Regions from separate parts of the Marinobacter qingdaonensis genome, predicted to be linked through region 2. Evidence: predicted binding sites of a transcription regulator. Region 2 holds the regulator's gene; each other region holds the start of a gene.

Region 1 (3,292 bases), 1.8 Mb from region 2:
TGCGCCAGGGAGATCTCGCCCGGGCGGGGGTGGCTGCCGCCACCAACCATGGCGATCGCGGAGGCCGTGTGATGGGGCGCCCGGAATGGCGGCCGGTGCCAGCCGCTGGCTGCCATGGCCTGGCCCGCCACCGAATAAACGCTGGCCACTTCCATGGCGGCGTCGTCTGCCAGCGCTGGCAGAATCCCCGGCAAACGGCTCGCCAGCATGCTCTTGCCGGTCCCGGGCGGGCCAAACAGCAGCAGATTGTGCTGGCCCGCGGCAGCGACTTCCAGGGCCCGCCGGGGCACGTGTTGACCGCGAATGTCGGCCAGATCCAGCAGCTCTGCCCCCGGCTCCGGCGCCCCGGCGCCCCGGGCCAAAGGCACCAGCCGGGCCCGCTGCGCCAGGTGCTCACACACCGCCAGCAGGTGACTGGCGGCCAGCACGTCGTCGCGGCTGGCCAGTGCGGCCTCGGCGGCGTTGGCCTGGGGCACCAGCAGGGTCCGACCGGCGTCCCGGGCGGCCAGGACCGCGGGCAATACGCCAGTCAGCGGGCGCAGGGCACCGTCCAGGGACAGTTCGCCAACGAATTCGTGCCGGTCCAGGGCCTCACCCGGGAGCTGGCCGGAGGCCGCCAGGATACCCAGGGCAATGGGCAGATCGAACCGACCGCCCTCTTTCGGCAGGTCGGCCGGCGCCAGATTGATGGTGATGCGGCGGGCGGGAAACTCGAAACCGGCGTTGAGCAGGGCGCTGCGCACCCGTTCCCGGGCCTCGCGCACGCCGGTTTCCGGCAGGCCGACGATGGACAGGGCGGGTAAGCCGCCGGACAGGTGGACTTCAACGGTTACCGCCGGTGCGGCGACCCCGACACTGGCGCGGGAATGGACAATGGCAAGCATGACTACCTTCCGTGGTACGTTGGTGAGGTTCGGGCGCCGCTGTGGGCGACCGGGCCCGGCTTCCTGCCTGGCCCGCTACTCGTTTATCTGACGCGGCTTTTTTATTTCTGCTGCAGCTTCTGCTCCAGCTCGGCCACCCGCTGTTCCAGTGCCTCGACCTTCTCCCGGGTTTTCAGCAGCACCGCCTGCTGGCCATCGAATTCCTCCCGGGTGACCAGCTCCAGCTTGGCCAGCACGGCCATGACCGTGGCCCGGGCCTGGGTCTCAAAATCCTCGCGGGCCGCACGGGCCATATCCGGGACAAACTGGCCAAACTGGCCCTGCAACTGGGCAAAAATATCCTGCGGACCTTTCACGCATCACCTCTCTGGCTCAAATAAAGACGGGTTTCGACCAAAGAACTGGGCCGTCAACCGGTTGCGGGAGTGTAACACACACGCGGCCCTGCCATACTGTACCGCGACGGCCGTATAATGACCGTTGCCGCCCGCTTGAGCCCGCTCCAATTTGGCTCATTTGCGGGCGCAAAGCCCCGTTTTGGTGCACGGTTTTGCTCCAATCTGGGACAGGCAATACCTAACCATATGTTATGCTTGCATTTTTTTGCGTTGGCATACCCGATGCTAAAGCCCTCGTACGCAATCCGCACAATTGGTGTGCGAGGTAGCAGCATCCCGACCTTAACCGCGGACCAACGAGTCCAGACGTTGAGACGGCTTTACCAAGGAGAAAGCAATGAAACTTGTGACAGCGATCATCAAGCCTTTCAAGTTGGATGATGTCCGTGAGGCACTATCCGAGATTGGCGTTCAAGGCGTTACCGTCACCGAAGTCAAAGGCTTTGGTCGACAGAAGGGCCACACCGAGCTCTACCGGGGCGCAGAGTATGTCGTTGACTTCCTGCCCAAGGTCAAGGTGGAAGTGGCCATTGGCGACAACCTGCTCGACCAGGTTATCGAGTCCATCACCAAGGCGGCCAACACCGGCAAGATCGGCGACGGCAAGATCTTCGTGACCGAACTGGAGCAAGCCATCCGGATCCGGACAGGCGAAACCGGCGAAGAAGCGGTCTGATCCAGCTCAGTTAACCAGTTGCCAACGCAAAAAAATTTAAAAACCTGAAAAGCCTCGTGCGGAGGGCTTCACATGGAAAGCAATCTTAATCATATCTTTGAACTGCAGTACGCAATGGACACCTTCTACTTCCTGGTGTGCGGTGCCCTGGTCATGTGGATGGCCGCGGGTTTCGCCATGCTGGAAGCCGGTCTCGTGCGTGCCAAGAACACCACTGAAATCCTGACCAAGAACGTCGCGCTGTTTGCCGTCGCCTGTACCATGTACCTGATCTGCGGCTACGACATCATGTATGGCGGCGGTATCTTCCTGAGCGGCATCACCACCGTTGCTGAAATGGACGACGCGGCCATCGCCGGCGTCATTGCCGCTTCGACCGAAGCCGGCTTCGGCGACATGGGCGAATACAGCGGTGCGTCCGACTTCTTCTTCCAGGTAGTGTTCGTGGCCACAGCCATGTCCATCGTCTCCGGTGCGGTTGCCGAGCGCATGAAGCTCTGGGCCTTCCTCGCCTTCGCCGTGATCATGTGTGGTGTGATCTACCCGATGCAGGGTTCCTGGACCTGGAACGGCGACGCCGTCTTCGGTCTGTATGAGCTGAGCTACAGCGACTACGCCGGCTCCGGTATCGTGCACATGGCTGGTGCTTCTGCGGCCCTGGCTGGCGTGCTCCTGCTGGGCGCCCGTAAAGGCAAGTACACCGCCGATGGCCAGATCAAGGCTATCCCGGGGGCCAACCTGCCGCTGGCTACCCTCGGTACCTTCATCCTGTGGATGGGCTGGTTCGGCTTCAACGGCGGTTCTACCCTGAAGCTGGGTGGCATCGGTGTGGCCAACGAAGTGGCCAACGTGTTCCTGAACACCAACGCTGCTGCCGCTGGCGGTCTGATCGGCGCCCTGATCGTGGCCCGCATCATGTTCGGCAAGGCCGACCTGACCATGGCCCTGAACGGCGCCCTGGCCGGTCTGGTTGCCATCACCGCCGAGCCGGCTGATCCGTCTCCGCTGCTGGCCACCTGCATCGGCGCCATTGGCGGCATCATCGTGGTCTTCTCCATCGTGACCCTGGACAAGCTGCGGATCGACGATCCGGTCGGTGCCATCTCCGTGCACGGTGTGGTCGGTATCTGGGGTATCTTCGCGGTCCTGCTGTCCGACGCCGACGCGACCTTCATGGGTCAGCTGGTAGGCATGCTCACCATCTTTGTCTGGGTCTTTGTCACCAGCCTGATCGTGTGGAGCATCCTGAAGGCGGTCATCGGCCTGCGCGTCTCCGAAGAAGAGGAGTACGAGGGTGTGGACCTGTCCGAGTGTGGTATGGAAGCCTACCCGGA
Region 2 (3,292 bases):
CTCGTCGGCGTCGAGGAAGATCACCTCAATGGACACGCCGGTTTGCTGCAACTGGCCATAGATGTCCTCGAAGTTGGCCAGTTCGCCGGACAGGTTGCGGGCGTCGATGCTGACCGCCATCTTTTTCAGGCGGCCGGGCGAGCTCTGCTCCGCCGCTTCCCGGGTGAGGGGAAACAGCAGGCCGATCGGCAGATTGTCGATGCAGTAGTAACCGAGGTCCTCAAGAACGTGAAGGGCAGTACTCTTTCCGGAACCGGATCGGCCACTTACGATGATCAGTTTCATGAACGCTCGGTCTCCAGTCTGAATCGGGTTACTCGCTTGCCGCGGTCATGCGCTGATACAGGGTGTTGGCGTCGTCGCATTGCCGGAGGCGATCGCAGAAGGTGCGGTCGTTGAACTTTTCCGCCAGCTGGCTGAGCAGTTCCAGGTGCTCGCTGGTGGCTTCCTTGGGCACCACCAGGGCAAAGACCAGGTCCACCGGCTGATTGTCGATGGCGTCAAACTCGATGCTCTCTTCCAGCGTCATCAACACGCCAACGACGTGCTCCAGACCTTCCAGGCGACAGTGCGGAATGGCAATGCCCTGGCCGATACCAGTGCTTCCCAGGCGCTCCCTCGCGATCAGGTTGTTGAAAATCTGGGATTCGCTGAGCGCACCGTCGTGCTCATGGATACGCTCGGCGATGGACTCCAGAACCCGTTTCTTGCTGGAAGCCGGGACCCGGCAGAGGCTCAGCTCCGGTGCCAGGATGTTGTCTATGGTCAGGGATGTGTCGCTCATGAATCGACTGCAGTTCCGTTAAAAAAAAGGCTGCGGCAGGTCGACCTTGCCGCAGCGCGATGAGATGACATGCACGAACTCGGTCGGCTAGCGGCCGCCGTTGCCGTGCATCCGGTCTACATTCTTTTCCTTGTGCTTGAGGATCTGGCGGTCCAGCTTGTCAATCAGCCCGTCAATGGCCGCGTACATGTCCTCGTTTTCTGCCTTTGCGTGAATCTCACCACCAACCACGTGCAGCGTTGCTTCCGCCATCTGACGCACCTTCTGCACCTGGAGGGTTACCTGGCAGTTGCTGATGTGGTCGAAGTGACGCTCCAGTTTCTCAAATTTATCCGAGACGTAATCCTTCAGTGCGGGAGTCAGTTCTACGTGGTGGCCTGAAATGTTGAGTTGCATAGGCGTCTCCTGTTGTCATCGTGCCGGTCCCAGTGGGCCGGTCTGAGGGCCGGCGCACCACGCGCCGGCAAAGTTCAGATCCAGGACCCCAAAGTGCAGGGCGGTCCTAGACCAGTCTTTTTCTTTCGTTGGACGGTGGAATATGCATCGCTTCCCGGTACTTGGCGACGGTCCGTCGCGCCACCTTGATTCCCTGGTCCCCTAGCATGGCGGCAATTTTACTGTCGCTCAATGGCTTTTTCGGGGTTTCCGCTGCAATCAGTTTCTTGATCATTGCACGGATGGCGGTCGAAGAACATTCCCCACCTTCGTCGGTACTGACATGGCTGGAGAAAAAGTACTTGAGCTCGAAGATGCCCCGCGGCGTGTGCATGTATTTCTGGGTGGTGACCCGGGAAATCGTCGATTCGTGCATCTCAACCGCCTGGGCAATGTCCGACAAAATCAGGGGCTTCATGGCTTCCTCGCCATGATCCAGAAATCCCTGCTGATGCTCAACGATGCGGGTGGCAACTTTCAGGAGCGTCTCGTTCCGGCTCTGCAGGCTCTTGATGAACCATTTCGCTTCCTGCAGTTGGTCCCGCATGTAGGTGTTGTCTGCACTGCTGTCCGCACGCCTTATAAGAGAAGCATAGCTGGCATTGACGCGAATGCGCGGGGCAATTTCCGGATTGAGCTCCACCCGCCACCGGCCGTTGTGCTTGCGCACCATGACATCGGGGATCACATAGTCCGGTTCGGCCCGGTCAATGACGTCGCCCGGGCGCGGATTCAGTCCGGTGATCAGGGTCAGGACCTCCCGCAGCTGATCCTCCTTGAGGCGACTGCGGCGCAGCAACTGGGCGTAATCCCGGTTGCCCAGCAGGTTGATGTAGTGGGTGATCACGAGGCGGGCCTGGGCCAGCCAGGGGGTCTCCGGCGGCAGTTGATTGAGCTGGATCAGCAGGCATTCCTGCAGGTCCCGGGCGAAGACACCGGGTGGGTCGAAGTGCTGCAGCCGATGCAGCACCGCTTCCACCTCGTCCAGCTCCAGCGGATCCTCTTCGCTGTCGTCCACCAGCCCGGCGTGGATGTCTTCCAGGGCGCTGGTCAGGTAGCCACGATCGTCCACGGCGTCCATCAGGGCGTGGGCGATGGCCTGGTCCCGCTCGCTCAGGGGCGTCAGGTTCAACTGCCACTCCAGGTGGTCCTGCAGGGTCTCGGTGGGTGAGTTGCGGGTTTCGAAGTCGTGGTCGTTCTCGTCGTCGTTGCGCGCGGCCGGTGCCGGCGCGGACTGGTAGATGTCGTCCCAGGCCGTGTCGACCGGAAGGTCGTCGGGGATGTTGTCCGGGATGTCATTCTCCGAACTCCAGTCCGGTCCGTTCTCCGATTCGTCCCAGTCGGAACTGGTGTCGGCGGCGGTCTCGGTGCCGGTGTCCGACGTCGAGCTGTCCTGCTCGCTGTTGCTGTCGTTGGCGGAGGCGTCCGAATCCGACTGGTCGTCGTCTTCCGAGGTTTCCAGCATTGGGTTGGATTCCAGCGCCTGCTGGATTTCCTGCTGGAGGTCGAGTGTGGATAGCTGTAGTAGCCGGATCGCCTGTTGCAGCTGGGGCGTCATGGTCAGGCTTTGACCCAGCTTTAACTGTAATGAGGCTTTCATAACCATGGTTCAGAATCCGTCACTCATCAGCGCTCTGCATCGCGGTAAACTCAAAAAATCGTTGTATGCCCGTTACTTGCCGTTACAGATAAAAAGCCTAGCAAGTTCTTTGCCGAGTTTACTTGCTCGGCAACATCAACACAATCGGACAATCGGTCTCACAGCCGGAATTCGCTGCCCAGGTACACCTCTTTTACCTGCTGGTTGGCCAGGATGGTCTCGGAGTTGCCGGACGCAATGATGTGCCCGCCCGAGACGATGTAGGCCGTTTCGCAAATATCCAGGGTCTCGCGCACGTTGTGGTCGGTGATCAGCACGCCGATACCCTTGTCGCGCAGGTGTCGAATGATGTGCTTGATGTCACTGACCGAGATCGGGTCAACGCCGGCGAAGGGCTCGTCCAGCAGGATGAATGCCGGTTCCATGGCCAGGGCCCGGGCAATTTCCACCCGTCGCCGTTCCCCGCCCGACAG
Region 3 (3,292 bases), on a different contig from region 2:
TAGCCCATTTGCTCCATCAGCTTTCCGGTTTCACCGGCCAGGTACACCTGTTCGGCGATGCCCTTGTAGTCCACGTCGCCATCGATATAGCCCCAGCGTTTCATCTGGGTAAGGATCCACACGCCCATGGAGTGCCAGGGGAAAGGATCGAAATCGATTCGGTCCGGTACGTTTTGCACCTCACCCAGGCCGTCGGCGTAATAGCCCGTCAACACTTGCTGAATCACCGGCACTGGCTGGTTCAGGTAGTTTTTCGGTGCAATGGCTTCGGAGATTTCTTTCCGGTTCTCAGGGTTGTTCGAGTACTGGGTCGCATCGATGATGGCGCGCAAGAGCGCTCCGTAGGTGTTCGGATTTTCGGTGGCAAACTTCTGGCTACAGGCGAACGCGCAGCAAGGGTGCCCCTCCCAGATGTCTTTGGTGAGCATGTGGATAAAGCCCACCTTCTCCCACACCGCCCGCTGATTGAACGGATCTGGCGACAGGTAACCGTCGAGGTTCCCGGCTCTGAGGTTGGCCACCATTTCGGGTGGCGGCACCACGCGGATCTGCACGTCCTTGTCGGGATCGATACCGTTTTCAGCCAGGTAGTAGCGCAACAGGAAGTTGTGCATGGAATACTCGAAAGGCACCCCGAACTTGAACCCTTTCCACTGCTTGGGATCGCGCTTGTCCATGTGATCGACATGCAGAACAATGGCCTGGCCGTTGATGTTCTCAACCGCGGGCATGATGAAGGGTTCCGGGGTGGAGCCCGCGCCCATGGTCATGGCCAGGGGCATTGGGGTCAGCATGTGTGAGGCGTCGTATTCACCGGCCAGGGATTTGTCCCGGGCCACCGCCCATCCGGCGGTCTTGGTCACCGTAACGTCCAGGCCGTACCGCTCATAAAAGCCCATGGGGTGGGCCATGATGATTGGGGTCGCACAGGTAATCGGGACAAAACCGACGTTCAGCTTGGTTTTCTCAAGCTTGCCCAGGGACTCCTTCACCGCCGCCTTGGCCTTGTCCATCGGAAACACACTGCCAAGGAGGGCAGCCGCCGCACCTGCCCCCATCATTTTCATAAAACTGCGACGGCTGTGGTCATTGTGGCCAAAGACTGATCGAACCACAGCGCTTTCGATGGCCCGATCCATCATGGCCTCGGAGTCCGCGGGAGCATCGATCGCGGGCGCCCCGGTTGCCGGAACAGTCGTTGGCCGAACCTCCATCACCGGTTCCGTGGACTCGTGTTGACCGGGTTTGCATTGCGGACAGCCACAGGTTTTAGCGTGGATGAGGGACTGATCTCCGTCGAACGGATTACCAAGGCTTTTCGTCGTCATGGGGCACTCTCCAATAGCTCAGATTGTTTTTGCACCGTTGAAGTGCACAGCAAGCCGATCATCAACAGTCCTTGAAAAATCTGACGCGGTACTTGCTCGTTCTGACGGAGCTATCGCAGGCTTCGTGCCAACTTCTGCGCAAAATTTAACCTATTGTTTTTAATATCTTTTAAATAGTTCCCCTGAAAACTTCACGCTACGAAAAATCGTAATTAACGACATCTCGTAGTGATTAAGCACGAAAGTTCGTAGTTGGCACGAGTGTTGAGTGGCCTTTGTTACTGGGCGATTCACTCCGAGATGCGACAGGACTATGAACTCACAAGACACCAACCAAGACTGGATTCATCTTTTACCCGAGGCAGCGATGCTGGTGGACGCCGGACGCGACGTGATCCTTGCCGCCAACGACGTTGCTGAACGCCTCGCGGGTGCCGCAACCAAGTCGCTGGCAGACACTCCCTGCACACACCTGTTCGCCGATCAGCGCCCACAACTCATTGCTTTTACTGAGGAAACCCTGTTCAGGGGGCATGGCTGGAGCCGCGACTTCCTGATTCGGCAGCCGGATGGCCACGCAATTGAGCTGGAAATCTCATCGGCCAGGGTGGGCCCAGCAGAATCCCAGACGATCCTGCTGCTGATCAGAGACTGCCGGCAATTAAAAACGTTAAGGGAGCGGCACGATGCCAACCACTACCATCGCGGTGGCTTGCTGGAGTGGCGCCGGGTCGAGGAGCTGTTTCAGGACATGGAACGGGAAAACCAGCTCATTCTGCACGCGGTCGGAGAAGGCATATATGGTGTCGACGCCGAGGGTCGAACCACCTTCGCGAACCCGGCCGCGGAACGCATGCTCGGCTGGCGCACCGACGAGCTGGCCGGCCGGGTCATTCACCGGGTCGTGCACCACTCCCACGCTGATGGCAGCCTCTTTCCGCTCAAGGAATGCCCGATCTACGCCGCCTTCAGAGATGGCAGCGTGAAACGGGTCGGCGAGGATTGGTTCTGGCACAAGGACGGCAGCGGTTTCCCGGTGGAGTACACGAGCACCCCCATACTGGATAATGGTCATCCCGTCGGCGCGGTCGTGGTGTTCCGGGACATCTCGGCGCGGTTGCAGGCCCAGCAGGAACTCCAGACCGCGCTTGAGGAAGTCGAATCCCTGAAACGCCGCCTGGAAATGGAGAACGCCTACCTTCAGGAAGAAATCAGTGCCGAATACCACTTTCACGAGATCTTCGGTCAGAGTGAAGCCATCAAAGCGATCGCACGCCGTATCGGCATGGTCGGACCGACCGATGCCAACGTTCTCATCACCGGTGAATCCGGCACGGGTAAGGAACTGATCGCCCGCGCCATCCACCAGTCCAGCAGCCGACGTGACCGCCCCCTGATACGAGTGAATTGCGCCGCCATTCCCAAGGATCTGTTTGAAAGCGAGTTTTTCGGGCACATCAAAGGCGCCTTCACCGGCGCGGTCAGCGACCGCATAGGCCGTTTTGAACTGGCGGATGGCGGCACCTTGTTTCTGGATGAGGTCGGTGAGATTCCGCTGGAACTCCAAGGCAAACTCCTGCGGGTGCTGCAGGATCAGCAGTTTGAGCGGGTGGGTGAAAATAACACCAAGGCCGTCGACGTTCGCGTGATTGCCGCCACCAACCGGGACCTAAAGTCCGAGATTACAGCCAAGACCTTTCGGGAGGATCTGTACTTCCGGCTCAATGTCTTTCCCATCGAATCGGTCCCGTTGCGACAGCGCACGGAAGACATCCCAATCCTTGCCCGGGAATTCATCAAGCGCGCCAGTCAGAAATTCAACCGCCCTCCTCTGGCACTGAGGGACCAGGACATTCGCGCCCTTCAGGGCTATGACTGGCCGGGCAACGTCAGGGAGCTGGAAAATGTTATCGAGCGCCAGGTGATCACAGCCGATCACCAACTCGACTTCGACTTAATCGGAA
Region 4 (3,292 bases), 1.0 Mb from region 2:
ATGGACTGCCAGACCTGGGGTGACAGGTATTTCGACAGTTTGTGGGACAGCGCGATGGACTGCTCGCGCTGGTTCTGGATCTGGGTCTTGGCGAGCATCAGGGCGCGAGCCTGCTGGTGAGAATAGTACGCGGTGACGCAGATGTACAGCCCGGTGGCGAAGATGGCCAGGATGCTGGTCAGCAGCGGCGCCTGAAGGTTGTCCGCGGGACCGATGAGGGCCACCGCGGCGGCCGCGGCGGCCGCAAGAAAGCCGCTGCCGAGCAGCCACTGGCGAATGCCGCCGACGATCAGGCAGCTGAACATCAGCATCAGTACCACAGACACCGAGGGTATGGCGACCAGGCCGATGCAGCCAATGAAGCCGCCGCCCACCACGCAATCGAAGATCAGCATTTTCTGACGGATGCGCGGCGATTGCCGCAGGAAGGTGCGCCGGGTCAGCAGGTGCGCCAGATGCGGCCAGGTCAGGGCGCCGGCCACCAGCCAGAGCAGCCATTCCGGAAAAGCGCCCTGGACCACGCCGGTAACGATGATCACCGCCGTGGCGGTATAGGCCAGGATCCGGCCGTTGTAATCGGGCATCGGCGGGATCGCCACCGGATTGTACGGGTGATCCGCGGACAATGCTTTGCCGGCGCAGCTACTGGCGCTGCGCAGGTCTGCCGGCGCATTCATCATGTCAGAAACGGATCCGGCCGATGATCATGTCCTTGAACATGACCCAATCGCCCATCAGGCTGTAAAGCGGGTGCTTGAAGGTGGCGGGTCGGTTCTTTTCAAAGGCAAAATGGCCGACCCAGGCGAAGCCGTAACCGATAACCGGCACCAGCAGCAACCAGGCCAGTTTGCCGGAGGTGATGGCCCATGCGGTGACCAGGAGCACCAGCAGGCTGCCAGCGAAATGCAATCGGCGACAGGTTACGTCGCTGTGCTCTTCAAGGTAGAAAGGATAGAATTCTGCGAAGTTGCTAAAGGTTTGTTGGTCACTCATGGTGCTGCTACCAAGCCATTTATAATTTTTGGGTCGACCGGACTACGACTAAAGGTTAACAGTATTGCCTATTGGTCACAATTCACCAAGCCCCCAGGGCGCAGCCCGAAATTCCGTTTCCATTTTCCGACAGTGAGACGATATGACTGCAGTCAGTGAATTCCTGCTCAACCGTTCCTCCGAGCCCCGGCTGGAAGCGCCGGCTCCGGATTCCGCCACGCTGGAACGTGCCTTTGCCTGCGCAGCCCGCGCCCCGGACCACGCCCTGTTGCGCCCCTGGCGATACCTGGTCATCGAAGGCGAGGGCCTGGCCGCGCTCGGGGACCTGTTTGCCTCCACCTGTGCCAATAACAGCGACGAACAGGAGATCGAGAAATTGCGCAGGGCCCCGCTCCGGGCACCGATGATCATCGTCGGGATTGCCTCACCGACCGCGCACCCCAAGGTGCCCGAGGTGGAACAGATCATGTCCGCGGCGGCGGGGATGAGTTTTCTTGAGCTTGCCCTGCAGGAGTCCGGTTACGGCGTCATGTGGCGGACCGGCAAGCCCGCCTACAACGCCAAGGTGCACGAAGGCCTTGGACTCGGGGAAGGAGAGTCCATCATCGGCTTCCTGTACACCGGTTCGGTGACCTCCGCCAAGCCGTCGGTGCCGCGCCCGACCACCGACGAATTCGTCCAGCGCTGGCCGCGCTGACCTTCACGCCGTGGCTCCCCCGTCCGAGCAGTCGGGGGAAACACCTTGCCGCTTTGCCCTCCCTGGCGGCCTCCCCAGGCATGCATTGCCCCCTCGCTATGTCCTCCAATACCGCGCCAGGCCGCGCCCTGAAACGGTTTCCAAAATCTGGCATCTGCCTTGCTTTGTATCTCTGCAAGAGCAAAAGCCGGCAAAAATCACCGGCAGGCTGACGCAGGTTTGGAGGCAGTATGGCGATTTCATTTGACCAGGCACTGGGGGTTCACGAGCAAGCCCTGCAAGCCCGGGTAAAACGGGCTGAGGTGTTGGCGAACAACCTGGCCAACGCGGACACGCCCGGTTACAAGGCCCGCGATGTCGATTTCCAGGCAATGATGCAGCAGGCGCACGAAAAGGTGTCCGGTCTGCAAATGAGCCGGACCGACGACGCCCACATGGACACCTCCGCCGGGGGCAGCGACAGCGAGTTGCTGTATCGCACGCCTCATCAGCCGTCGGTCGATGGCAATACCGTAGACGCCCAGCAGGAACAGAGCCGCTTCATGCGCAACGCCATGGATTACCAGGCCAGCTTCCAGTTTCTGAGCAGTAAATTTTCCGGTCTGACCAAGGCCCTCAAGGGCGAGTAAGCCGCACAGTAAAGGAGAGACACCATGTCATTGGGCAGCATTTTTGACATCGCCGGATCCGGCATGACTGCGCAGTCACTGCGGCTTAACACCACCGCCTCGAACATCGCCAACGCCGAAACGGCCAGCTCCAGCACCGAGACCACCTACCGGGCCCGGAAGCCGGTGTTTGCCGCTATCCAGCAATCCATGCTGAACCCCGACCAGCAGGGCCTGAGCCTGATGAGTGAGCAGGGCCAGGGCGCCGGTGTCCGGGTCGAGGGGATTGTCGAGAGCCAGGCCGATCTGCAGATGCGGTACGAGCCGGAACACCCGGCCGCCAACGAAGACGGGTACGTGTTCTATCCGAACGTGAATGTGGTGGAGGAAATGGCGGACATGATGTCGTCGTCCCGCAGCTACCAGATGAACGTGGATATCATGAACACGGCCAAATCCATGATGCAGCGCATTCTGACCCTGGGTCAGCAGTAATTTGGTGAGGAGCACGCAATGAGCGCAATCAACGCAACCGACGCGTCCGATGTTCTGAGCCAATACCAGCTCAAGCAGCAGGGAGCGAGCGGCAACAGCGAACTCGGCAAGAACGAGTTCATGGAACTGATGCTGGCGCAGCTGAAGAACCAGAACCCGCTGGAGCCCCAGGACAACGGTGAGTTCATCTCCCAGCTGGCGCAATTCAGCTCGCTGGAGGAAATGCAGAAGCTGTCCGGTACCGTCGATGACGTGGTCGGGCAGTTCCGATCAACCCAGGCGCTGCAGGCCTCGGCCATGGTCGGCAAGACCGTGCTGGCGCCCTCGAGCGTGGGCATTCTGGGCTCCGAAGGCGAGATCCGGGGCACCATCGAAGTTCCGGCCAGTACCGGTGGCCTGCGGCTGTCGGTTCAGAACCAGAGCGGCGAGCTGGTGCGCCAGATCGATCTGGGCAGCAGCCCGGCGGGTGTCAAGTCGTTCAGCTGGGACGGTCAGGATG

Evidence for each region. The regulator sigma-54, encoded in region 2, starts transcription at its own class of promoters, with help from an activator protein. The targets are predictions, from matches to a motif close to ANTGGCATNNANNTTGCTNT.
Region 1: a site for sigma-54 is predicted at 1,492-1,511, ahead of glnK (P-II family nitrogen regulator). Genes of this name have one in related genera too.
Region 3: a site for sigma-54 is predicted at 1,441-1,460, ahead of U5822_RS01185 (CmpA/NrtA family ABC transporter substrate-binding protein). Genes of this name have one in related genera too.
Region 4: a site for sigma-54 is predicted at 1,837-1,856, ahead of flgB (flagellar basal body rod protein FlgB). Genes of this name have one in related genera too.

What each region holds. Positions count from the first base shown of each region.
Region 1 covers NZ_JAYDCJ010000003.1:81,077-84,368, forward strand. Annotated here, with positions in the region: gene U5822_RS03665 (YifB family Mg chelatase-like AAA ATPase) at 1-884, opposite strand, end outside; gene U5822_RS03670 (accessory factor UbiK family protein) at 986-1,240, opposite strand; gene glnK (P-II family nitrogen regulator) at 1,620-1,958, shown strand; gene U5822_RS03680 (ammonium transporter) at 2,031-3,292, shown strand, end outside.
Region 2 covers NZ_JAYDCJ010000003.1:1,885,949-1,889,240, forward strand. Annotated here, with positions in the region: gene rapZ (RNase adapter RapZ) at 1-285, opposite strand, end outside; gene ptsN (PTS IIA-like nitrogen regulatory protein PtsN) at 314-784, opposite strand; gene hpf (ribosome hibernation promoting factor) at 872-1,180, opposite strand; gene U5822_RS11895 (RNA polymerase factor sigma-54) at 1,287-2,819, opposite strand; gene lptB (LPS export ABC transporter ATP-binding protein) at 2,978-3,292, opposite strand, start outside.
Region 3 covers NZ_JAYDCJ010000001.1:267,120-270,411, forward strand. Annotated here, with positions in the region: gene U5822_RS01185 (CmpA/NrtA family ABC transporter substrate-binding protein) at 1-1,328, opposite strand, end outside; gene U5822_RS01190 (sigma 54-interacting transcriptional regulator) at 1,642-3,292, shown strand, end outside.
Region 4 covers NZ_JAYDCJ010000003.1:2,907,100-2,910,391, reverse strand. Annotated here, with positions in the region: gene U5822_RS16565 (adenylate/guanylate cyclase domain-containing protein) at 1-680, opposite strand, end outside; gene U5822_RS16560 (Mpo1-like protein) at 682-993, opposite strand; gene U5822_RS16555 (nitroreductase family protein) at 1,136-1,690, shown strand; gene flgB (flagellar basal body rod protein FlgB) at 1,921-2,319, shown strand; gene flgC (flagellar basal body rod protein FlgC) at 2,344-2,793, shown strand; gene U5822_RS16540 (flagellar hook assembly protein FlgD) at 2,812-3,292, shown strand, end outside.